DNA from 3 places in the Paractinoplanes rhizophilus genome. Region 1 is predicted to be linked to each of the others. Evidence: predicted binding sites of a transcription regulator. Region 1 holds the regulator's gene; each other region holds the start of a gene.
The links. The regulator HrcA, encoded in region 1, represses chaperone genes, less so after heat shock. The targets are predictions, from matches to a motif close to GGTTNGCACNCTCNNNNNGAGNGTGCNAACC.

Region 1 (3,270 bases):
TGACCTCGATCGCCTCTTCGGAGTCGAGCGTCTTGATCGTCAGGCGGGTGCCGAGGGCGGCCGCGGTCATCGGGAGGGTGACCCGGCAGTGCAGGTCGTCGCCCTTGCGGGAGTAGACGTCGTGCGGGCGCTCGTGGATCTCGACATACAGGTCGCCGGCGGTGCCGCCGCCGGGGCCGACCTCGCCCTGCTGGGCCAGGCGGATGCGCATGCCGTCCTCGACGCCGGCCGGGATCTTGACGGTGAGCGAGCGGCGGGTGCGGACCCGGCCGTCGCCGGCGCAGGTGGGGCAGGGGTGCGGGATGACCGTGCCGTGGCCCTGGCAGGTGGAGCAGGGGCGGGAGGAGACGACCTGGCCCAGGAACGTGCGCTGCACGCTCTGCACCTCGCCGCGGCCGCCGCAGGTCTCGCAGGTGGCCAGGTGGGTGCCGGGCGCGGTGCCGGCGCCGGAGCACTGGGTGCACAGCACCGCGGTGTCGACCGTGATCGGGGCCTCGACACCGAACGCCGTCTCGACCAGGTCGAGCTCGAGGCGCAGGATCGCGTCGGCGCCGGGGCGGGTGCGCGGGCGCGGGCCACGGGAGCCGCCGCCGGCCGCCGTGCCGAAGAACGCGTCCATGATGTCCTGGAAGCCGACGAACGGGCCGCCGGGACCGCCCGGGCCGCCGGGGCCCATGCCGCCGCCGGGCGCCAGCGGGTCGCCGCCGAGGTCGACGATCTGCCGCTTCTGGTCGTCGGACAGCACCTCGTACGCCGCGTTGATGTCCTTGAACTTCTCGGCGGCCTCGGGATCGGGGTTGACGTCGGGGTGGTACTGCCGAGCCAGCTTCCGGTAGGCGCGCTTGATCTCGTCGTCGGTGGCCTCCCGGCTCACGCCGAGAATGCCGTAGTAATCCTTGGCCACGGGGTTTGGGGTCCTCATTGTCAGCGCGATTCCGTCAGTTCTGAGCCGGTCAGTTCTGGGCCAGCAGGTCGCCCACGTAGCGTGCCACCGCACGCACCGTGGCGATGGTGCCGGGGTAGTCCATCCGGGTGGGTCCGAGCACACCGAGCCCACCAACGATAGTCGCCCCCGGGCCGTAACCGGTGCTGACCACCGAGGCGGATCGGAGGTTGTCTATCTCGTTCTCGTCGCCGATGCGCACCCTGGTCGTGCTGGGCTCCAGGTCGCCGATGAGCTTGAGCAGGATGACCTCCTCCTCGAGGGCCTCGAGCACCGGACGAAGCGTGCCCTGGAAGTCCAGCACACCTCCCCGCGTCAAGTTCGCCGTTCCGGCGAGGGCGAGCCGCTCCTCGCTGCGCTCCACCAGCGTCTCGAGCAGGACGCTGGCCAGGCAGGCCATCGTGTTGCGGCGGTCGGGGGCGCACTCGTCGACCAGGCCCTGCACCAGCGGTGGGGTGTCGGACATGCGCTGACCTGCGAGTTTTTCGTTGACCTTGCGGCGCAGGTCGAGCACGTCGTCGGACGCGACCGGGCCCGGCAGCTCGACCAGGCGCTGCTCGACCCGGCCGGTGTCGGTGATCATCACGAGCATCAGGCGGGTCGTGGAGATCGGGACGAGTTCCAGATGGCGCACGGAAGAGCGGGCGAGCGACGGATACTGCACGACCGCGACCTGGCGGGTGAGCTGAGCCAGCAGGCGCACGGTGCGATGCACCACGTCGTCGAGGTCGACCGCGCCGATCAGGAAGCGCTCGATCGCGCGGCGCTCGGCCGGGCTCAGCGCCTTGACCTTGGAGAGACGGTCGACGAAAAGGCGATAGCCCGCGTCGGTGGGGACCCGCCCGGCGCTGGTGTGCGGCTGGCGGATGTATCCCTCCTCCTCCAGCACGGCCATGTCGTTGCGCACGGTGGCCGGGGAGACGCCCAGCTGGTGCCGCTCGACCAGCGCCTTGCTGCCGACCGGCTCCTGGGTCTCGACGTAGTCCTCGACGATCGCGCGCAGCACCTCGAGCTTGCGGTCATCGAGACTCATCTGACCCTCCCTCGCCGGCGCTTGGCACTCCCCGTGACAGAGTGCCAGTCTACGTCGCTGTCGGCGGCAACGCGATGATCGAGTGGACTGTCTATTCCTGTACTCGTTCCGCATGTCGCTCTCGACCGTATTGAGCTGCGGTCCTACGGTGTCAGCCATGACTGAACCACCTCGCCCGCCCGGTGAAGGTAATCCGTATGCGGCCAACGATCCGACGTCGGGTTCGACACCGCCTCCTTCATCCCCGCCCCCGCCGCCGCCCGGCGGCGGTTACGGTCCGCCTCCGGGCGGATACAACCCACCTCCCGGTGGCTACAACCCGCCTCCGGGTGGCTACAACCCGCCTCCCGGTGGCTATAACCCGCCTCCTCAGCAGTACGGCTACGGCCCGCAACCCGGCAACGCCTCGGATGACCGCACCTGGATCCTGGTCTCCCACTTCGGCGGCGCGGCCGGCGCCTTCCTCGGCGGCGGCTGCGCGGGCTGGATCGCCCCGCTGGTCGCATTGCTCGCCCGGGGCAACCAGTCCCCGGTCGTGCGCGCCGAGGCCGTCAAGGCGTTGAACTTCCAGATTCTCTGGTCGATCATCGCGCTGGTCGGCTGGGTGCTCAGCTGCATCGTCATCGGCATCTTCGTCGGCGTCGCGGCCACGATCATCGCGATCGTCTTCGGCGTCATCGCCGGTGTGAAGGCCAGCAACAACGAGCCGTACAACTACCCCATGACGGTGCAAATCATCAAGTAAAGTGTCGCGCCGGGTCGGGGGCCCGGCGTTACACGACGTCTCGGATCACCGCGTCGGCGAGCAGCCGGCCCGGCAAATTCAAGATCAATTGCCCTTTCGCGTACGCCTCCGGCACCAGCAGACCGTCGTCGAGCGCCTGCTTGGCCCCGCGTTCGTCCAGCCCGGCCAGCGGGATGCCGTCGCTGAGCCGCACCCGCAGCATGATGTCCTCGACGCGGCGGTCCTCGTCGTCGAGGATCTCGCGGGCATGGCCGGGCGAGACACCGTCGGCGAGCCTTTTCGCGTACGTCGTGGGGTGCTTCACGTTCCACCAGCGCACGCCGCCGACGTGGCTGTGCGCGCCCGGCCCCAGGCCCCACCAGTCGGCGCCGGTCCAGTACAGCAGGTTGTGCCGGCAGCGGGCGGCTTCGCTGGTGGCCCAGTTGGAGACCTCGTACCAGGCGAACCCGGCCTCGGTCAGGGCCTGCTCGGCGGCCAGGTAGCGGTCCGCGGCCACGTCGTCCTCGGGGTACGGCAGCTCGCCGCGGCGCATCCGGGCGGCCATCCGGG
Region 2 (3,270 bases), on a different contig from region 1:
GTCCGCCCTCCCGACCAAAATCGTTAGCGTTCATGGCCGTCAGCCCGGCAGGGTTGCGGCCATGAATCTTTCTATGGGCCGGCTGGACGACCCGGCCGACGCGTACGAGATCTATCGGGTCTGCGCGGAGCGCGACACGCCGGACATTCCGCCGCTGTCGCTGGAGAGCTTCGTCGCGCGGCTCGCGAATCCGTTTCCGGGCGCGGACAACGAGCACTATCTGGCCTGGCTGGACGGACGCGCCGTCGGCTATCTGAGCATCGAGCTGCCCCTGCTCGACAATCTGGACAATGCGAACGTCGACCTCACGGTCCTGCCGTCGTGGCGGCGGCGGGGAGCCGGCCGGGCGTTGCTCGACCTGGCCGTCCGGCGGGTCCGGGAGCTGGGCCGCAAGCACGTGATCGCCCCGGCGATGTCCCGCCACCCCGACGGCGCGCTGTTCGCCACCGCGGTCGACGCCAAACCCGCGCTCGAAGAGGTGCGCAGCCGGCTCGATCTCGGCACGGTCGACCAGGCCCGGCACGCCGTCCTGCTGGCCGACGCCTGGGAGCACGCTGCGGGATACCGGCTGATCCTGTGGACCGGGGTGGCGCCCGACGAGATCATCGACGACGTGGCCTACCTGGACGGCCGTCTCAACGCCGACGCCCCGACCGGCGAGCTGGCCTGGGAGCCCGAGAAGGTGGATGCCGCCAAGGTCCGCGAGGGCGAGCTGCGGGCGGCCCGGCGCGGCCGGTCCAGCTATCACGCCGGCGCGCTGCACGGCGACCGGCTGGTCGCGTGGACCAGGATCGCCGGCGACGCCACCGACCCGGCGCACGCCTGGCAGAACATCACGCTGGTCGATCCGGAGCACCGCGGCCACCGGCTCGGCATGCTGGTGAAGCTGGCGAACCTCGCCCACGTCCGGGAGCTGCGCCCCGGCCTCGAGGCGATCGACACGCTCAACGCGGCTACCAACGAGCACATGCTGCGGATCAACCGGGCGCTGGGCTTCCGGGCGCTCGACTCGGTGACCTTCTGGCAGCTGACCGTCTGACCCCCAGATCCGGCGGCTTCTCAGATCTGGCGGCCGCTCAGGTCCGGCGGCCGCTCAGGTCCGGCGGCCTCTCAGATCCCGCGGCGCATCCGCAGCTCGGTGAGCACCGGCAGCACCGGGTGCGGCACGCGCTCGCCGGTGTCCTCGAAACCCAGTTTCTCGTACGCCCGGACGGCGCGTGCGTTGCCGGCCACCACCTCGAGCATCAGCCGGTCCCGCCCATTCGCCCGGGACCACTCGCCGACCGCCTCGACCAGGTCGGCCAGCACCTTGCCGCCGCGCTGCTCGGGAGTCACGTAGACCGCGAAGATCACCGTCACGTCCGGCTCCTCGGGCAGGACCGTGCCGCCCGCGTGCCCGATCAGCCGCGACCGGCCGCCCGGGTCGGCCACGAACTGGGCCAGCCGTCCGCCGCGTGCCGCCTGGGCGATGCGCTGCCGGTACGCCTCGTGCGGGCGGGCGGCGGCCTGGGCGAGCGTCTCGAGGAACGCCAGCGGATTGTCGGCCAGCATCTCCAGCCGCAGCGCGCGCATCCGTGCCGCGTCCTCGACGGTCACCCGGTGCACGCGCCAGCTGTTCACGCTGTTCTCCCTACCCTGTGCCGGGGTCCCCGGCAACCCGGATGGCGGGAACCGGACCGGGGCGGCGCGGTCGTCGCCCGATCGCCGTTACCCCCGGGTTTTCTTGCACTCGACCCCCGGGAGTGCTAAACAGGTCATTGGCACTCACGACTGCTGAGTGCCAAGCAGGTCGGGACGGTGGGGTTCCGGTCGCGGTGCCGCCATCGGCGCCGGGGCACGGGACCGGTCGTCGCGGGCTATCCGGCTCGGCCTGAGGACGTCACATCGCCAGGTGGTGACGTCCGCAGAGTTCGCAACGTGCGGAGAGCAGGGTCCATGCGGGCCCCGCACCGCGAATGTCCAGGAGGACACAGCCGAATGGCCAAGATCATCGCATTCGACGAGGAAGCTCGTCGGGGCCTCGAGCGGGGCATGAACCAGCTCGCCGACGCCGTCAAGGTGACGCTCGGCCCCAAGGGCCGCAACGTCGTCCTTGAGAAGAAGTGGGGCGCGCCCACGATCACCAACGATGGGGTATCCATCGCCAAGGAGATCGAGCTCGAGGACTCCTACGAGAAGATCGGCGCCGAGCTGGTCAAGGAGGTCGCGAAGAAGACCGACGACGTCGCCGGTGACGGCACGACGACGGCGACCGTCCTCGCCCAGGCGCTGGTTCGTGAGGGTCTGCGCAACGTCGCCGCGGGCGCCAACCCGATGGCCCTGAAGCGGGGCATCGAGGCCGCCGTCGCGAGCGTGTCCGAGGGCCTCTCGCAGATCGCCAAGGACGTGGAGACCAAGGAGCAGATCGCCTCCACCGCGTCCATCTCCGCCGGTGACTCCACGGTCGGCGAGATCATCGCCGAGGCCATGGACAAGGTCGGCAAGGAAGGCGTCATCACGGTCGAGGAGAGCAACACCTTCGGTCTCGAGCTCGAGCTGACCGAGGGCATGCGCTTCGACAAGGGTTACATCTCGGCGTACTTCATGACCGACGCCGAGCGGATGGAGGCCGTCTTCGACGACCCGTACATCCTGATCGCCAACAGCAAGATCTCCGCGGTCAAGGACCTGCTGCCGGTCCTGGAGAAGGTCATGCAGGGCGGCAAGCCGCTGATCATCATCGCCGAGGACGTCGAGGGCGAGGCCCTGGCGACCCTGGTGGTCAACAAGGTGCGCGGCACCTTCAAGTCGGTCGCGGTCAAGGCGCCGGGCTTCGGCGACCGCCGCAAGGCCATGCTGGAGGACATCGCGATCCTGACCGGTGGCGCCGTGATCAGCGAGGAGGTCGGTCTCAAGCTCGACAACGCCGACCTGAGCCTGCTGGGCACCGCCCGCAAGGTGGTCATCACCAAGGACGAGACCACGATCGTCGACGGTGGCGGCAACGCCGAGCAGATCCAGGGCCGGGTCAACCAGATCCGGGCCGAGATCGAGAAGTCGGACTCCGACTACGACCGTGAGAAGCTGCAGGAGCGCCTGGCCAAGCTGGCCGGCGGTGTTGCGGTGATCAAGGTCGGCGCGGCCACCGAGGTCGAGCTGAAGGAGCGCAAGCACCGCATCGAGGACGCCGTTCGCAACGCGAAGGCGGCCGTCGAGGAGGGCATCGTCCCCGGTGGTGGCGTCGCGCTCGTGCAGGCCGGCAAGACCGCGTTCGACAAGCTCGACCTGCAG
Region 3 (3,270 bases), on a different contig from region 1:
TGCACGCGGCGGTCGTCTTCGTTCCGCTCCTGGCCCTCGGCGCCATTGTCTACGCGCTCGTGGCCCCGTGGCGCTCGAAGATCGGCTGGGCCGTCCTGCTGCTCGGGATAGTCGCGCCGATCTCGACGTTCGTCGCCAAGGAGTCCGGCGAGGAGCTCTACGACCGGCTGATCAGCCAGGGTGTCAAGGGCCGGGGCAAGGAGATTCTCGACGACCACATGCACTTCGGCACGATGACCTTCTGGTTCTCGCTGGCGCTGGGCCTGGTCAGCATCGTGGCGGTCGTGCTCAGCCGGGGCTCGGGATCGACCCCCAAGGTCGTCCAATGGGTTCTGGCGGCGGCGATGGTGGTGCTGGGCCTGTTCGCGGGCTACTACGTCTTCCGCACCGGCGACGCGGGCGCCACCGCCGTGTGGGGGTCCTACTGACGGGCCGCTGGTCAGAAGGCGGCCGCTGATCAGAAGATGGCCCGGGCGCAGAGCAGGCAGATGAGGATCACCGCGATGGCGCCGGCCACGAGGCCCACGCCGTAGGTGACCGTGCGCGCGGAGCCCTCGGCGTCGTCGAGGGCGTCCATGTCCTGCGGGGGCAGGGCGCGCGGGGCCGGCGGCTGGGCGATCGTGGGCGGGCGCCAGTCCGGCGGCGGTGGGGTCGCGCGGGGCGGACCTTGGTAGCCCGGGCCCGGGGCGGGCGAGGGCGCCGGGGCCGGCGGCGGGCTCGGCGGGGTGGACGCGGGGTCGGGGCGCTGCCAGTACGCGTCGTCCGGGACGCCGGTGGGGGAGCTCACGTTCACCGACGGTACAGCCGGAGGGGGAAGACGGTCGCGGCGGCGCGGCTTACCCTCGTAGCCGTGGACATCCTGGATGAGCCCGAGCGCGACCACGACGCCGAGCGCGAGGTCGACTTCGAGCCGGAAGAGGCGGCCGTGCTGCCCGATCAGACCCGCGATGACACCGAGCGGGGCTGGGGCGAGCGCGGGGACAACAACGACGACCGGCTCTGGGAGGACCGCCCGCCGCACTGGGGCTGAGCCGGCGTCCAGCAGCGTGCGTCGATGAGGATGACGCCGCGGCCGTGGGGGCACCCTGCGAGGGTCGGCCGCGGCGTCTCCCCGGCCGGTGCGAGACCGGCGGGGTGACCACGACGCGACGGCGGCGGTTGCCGGCAGCGCGGCGACCGCCGCGACACGCAGCATGGTGCCGCGGGACGTACGGCGGCGGCGAACAGGGTCGGGGCGCGCCCGGGGATCCGGTGGCCCGTACCGCGATCTCGCGGATGTGCCCATCGCCCGTTCCTCCCGTCCCGCCGACACGTCGTGGTCGGTGCGGACGTTAGGCCGGATCGGAGATCGCTCGCTCGGGGCCTGTGGACAGCCCGGAACTGTGGACAACCCGCGGCGGCGGCGATGACTTTGGTATGCGCCGCGGGGTCAGGACGCGGCGGCGGCCTTCGCGCTCCCGGACGAAGAGCCCGCGGACGACGCCGACGACGTCGAGGACGATGAGCCTGAGGACGAGCCAGCGGACGGCGTGGCGGAGGTCGAGGCCGGGGTCGAGGACGCGTCCGCCGGCTTCTTGTCGGCGCCGTTGGACTTCTCCGTGCTCACCGCGCCCGAGCGGGAGTCGTTGCGATAGAAGCCGGAGCCCTTGAAGACGATGCCGACCGAGTTGAAGACCTTGCGGAGCTTGCCATGGCAGGCGGGGCACTCGGTGAGGGCCGCGTCGGAGAACGACTGAACCGCCTCGAGCTGGTGACCGCACTCGGTGCAGGCGTACTGGTAGGTAGGCACGGCTCCTCCGGATCTGTCGGCTGCTGGCACTCGCCAACTCCGAGTGCCAATGTTGCGCCATCGGAGGTCATTTCGTCCACTCGGCTGTGTGGCTGAGACTCAAGCCACCGCGAGGCATGATCACACCGCGCGGCTGAGACGCAGGCCACCGCTAGGGGTGATCACGCCGTGCACCACGCGGTCGTGCGGCTCGGCCGGCACCGCGTCGAGCAACTCGCCGTCGTGCAGCAGTGCGAGCACCAGCGGCGGCGCCGAGCGGGGCAGCCGGGCCAGCGCCCGATCGTAGGAACCGCCGCCCCGGCCCATCCGGATGCCGGCCCGCGAGACGGCCAGCGCCGGGACCAGCACGAGATCGGCGGACGCGACCGCGGACACGCCGAGCCGCAAGCCGGGTGGTTCGAGCAGGCCGAGCGGCCCGGGCGCGAGCGAACCGGAGAACTCGGCCCAGTCGAGGTCCCGGGAGGGCAGGAGGACAGGCAGCAGAACCCGGGCGTGTGCGGCCAGGACGGCGGGCAGGTCGGCGCCGCCGGGTTCCGGACCGATCGGGACATACGCCGCGATCGTGGACGGGTGCTCACGGCGTACGAAATCAAGAATTTGACCTTGAAGTTGAGACGCCGCGCGGGAGCGGTCGCGGACGGTGAGCGCTCGACGTGCGGTAATCAGTTGACCGCGCAGCGCGATCTTGGCTGCTCGTGGTGCTTCTTCGTCACCGGTTAAATCGGGCATGCAACACCCCCTTTCAAAAAGCGGCAAACGGCGCACACTATGTCAGCATCGCTCCAAAGAGGGCCGCTCCCGGGAGGATGCGTGACGCTACGTGGCCGGCTGACCGCCGCCTTCCTGGTGGTTGTCCTCGGTCCGGTCCTGCTCGGGTCCATCTTCGTCGCGCTCACTGTGTCCACCGTGAGCCGGGATCGGGCGGCCGAGCGACTCGACTATGCCGTGACCACCGTGCGCACCGGAATCTCCGCCATCTGCCGGCAGCTTCAGGCCGCGGCGGACGCGGTCGCGGTGGTGCCCGCCGACGAACGATCGGCGGTGGCCCGCCAGCTGGTCGCGCGCGGTCTGGCCAGCGACATCCAGATATTTCCCGGCGGGTCCGGCGCGCAGTCCAAACCTGCCCGGGCCGACGACTGCGCCGCGCCGACCGGCACGAACACCTCCGCCATCGTCGCCATCGCCACCGTCGACACCCAGCAGATCACCGCGGCGCAGACGGTCGACGAGGCCTTCCTCGCCCGGCTCGCCGCCGCCGGCGGGGCTCGCGTCACCATCGGCAGCCATCCCGAGGCCGGCGGGCGCGAGCTGAGCGTGGGGCCGGGCCAGCCGCTGCCGCTCACGCTCACCGTCGCCCGGACCAAACCCCTTTCCCTGTACGCCGTGCTGCTCGCCGTCGTGATCGCGGCCGGATTCGCGGCGATGGTGGTCGCGCGCTGGCTGGCCCGCACCACCACCCGGCCGCTCGGCGATCTCGCCTG

Region 2: groL (chaperonin GroEL) is a predicted target of HrcA. The motif match lies at 1,756-1,786, and genes of this name have one in related genera.
Region 3: ACFQS1_RS08765 (FmdB family zinc ribbon protein) is a predicted target of HrcA. The motif match lies at 1,811-1,841, and genes of this name have one in related genera.

Annotation. Positions count from the first base shown of each region.
Region 1 covers NZ_JBHTBJ010000040.1:56,717-59,986, reverse strand. Annotated here, with positions in the region: gene dnaJ (molecular chaperone DnaJ) at 1-904, opposite strand, end outside; gene hrcA (heat-inducible transcriptional repressor HrcA) at 954-1,976, opposite strand; gene ACFQS1_RS33735 (DUF4870 domain-containing protein) at 2,134-2,721, shown strand; gene hemW (radical SAM family heme chaperone HemW) at 2,750-3,270, opposite strand, start outside.
Region 2 covers NZ_JBHTBJ010000004.1:89,007-92,276, forward strand. Annotated here, with positions in the region: gene ACFQS1_RS07860 (GNAT family N-acetyltransferase) at 62-1,039, shown strand; gene ACFQS1_RS07865 (GNAT family N-acetyltransferase) at 1,111-1,572, opposite strand; gene groL (chaperonin GroEL) at 1,978-3,270, shown strand, end outside.
Region 3 covers NZ_JBHTBJ010000004.1:257,089-260,358, forward strand. Annotated here, with positions in the region: gene ACFQS1_RS08750 (DUF2231 domain-containing protein) at 1-428, shown strand, start outside; gene ACFQS1_RS08755 (translation initiation factor 2) at 458-787, opposite strand; gene ACFQS1_RS08760 (hypothetical protein) at 851-1,030, shown strand; gene ACFQS1_RS08765 (FmdB family zinc ribbon protein) at 1,430-1,789, opposite strand; gene ACFQS1_RS08770 (5-formyltetrahydrofolate cyclo-ligase) at 1,910-2,518, opposite strand; gene ACFQS1_RS08775 (diguanylate cyclase) at 2,600-3,270, shown strand, end outside.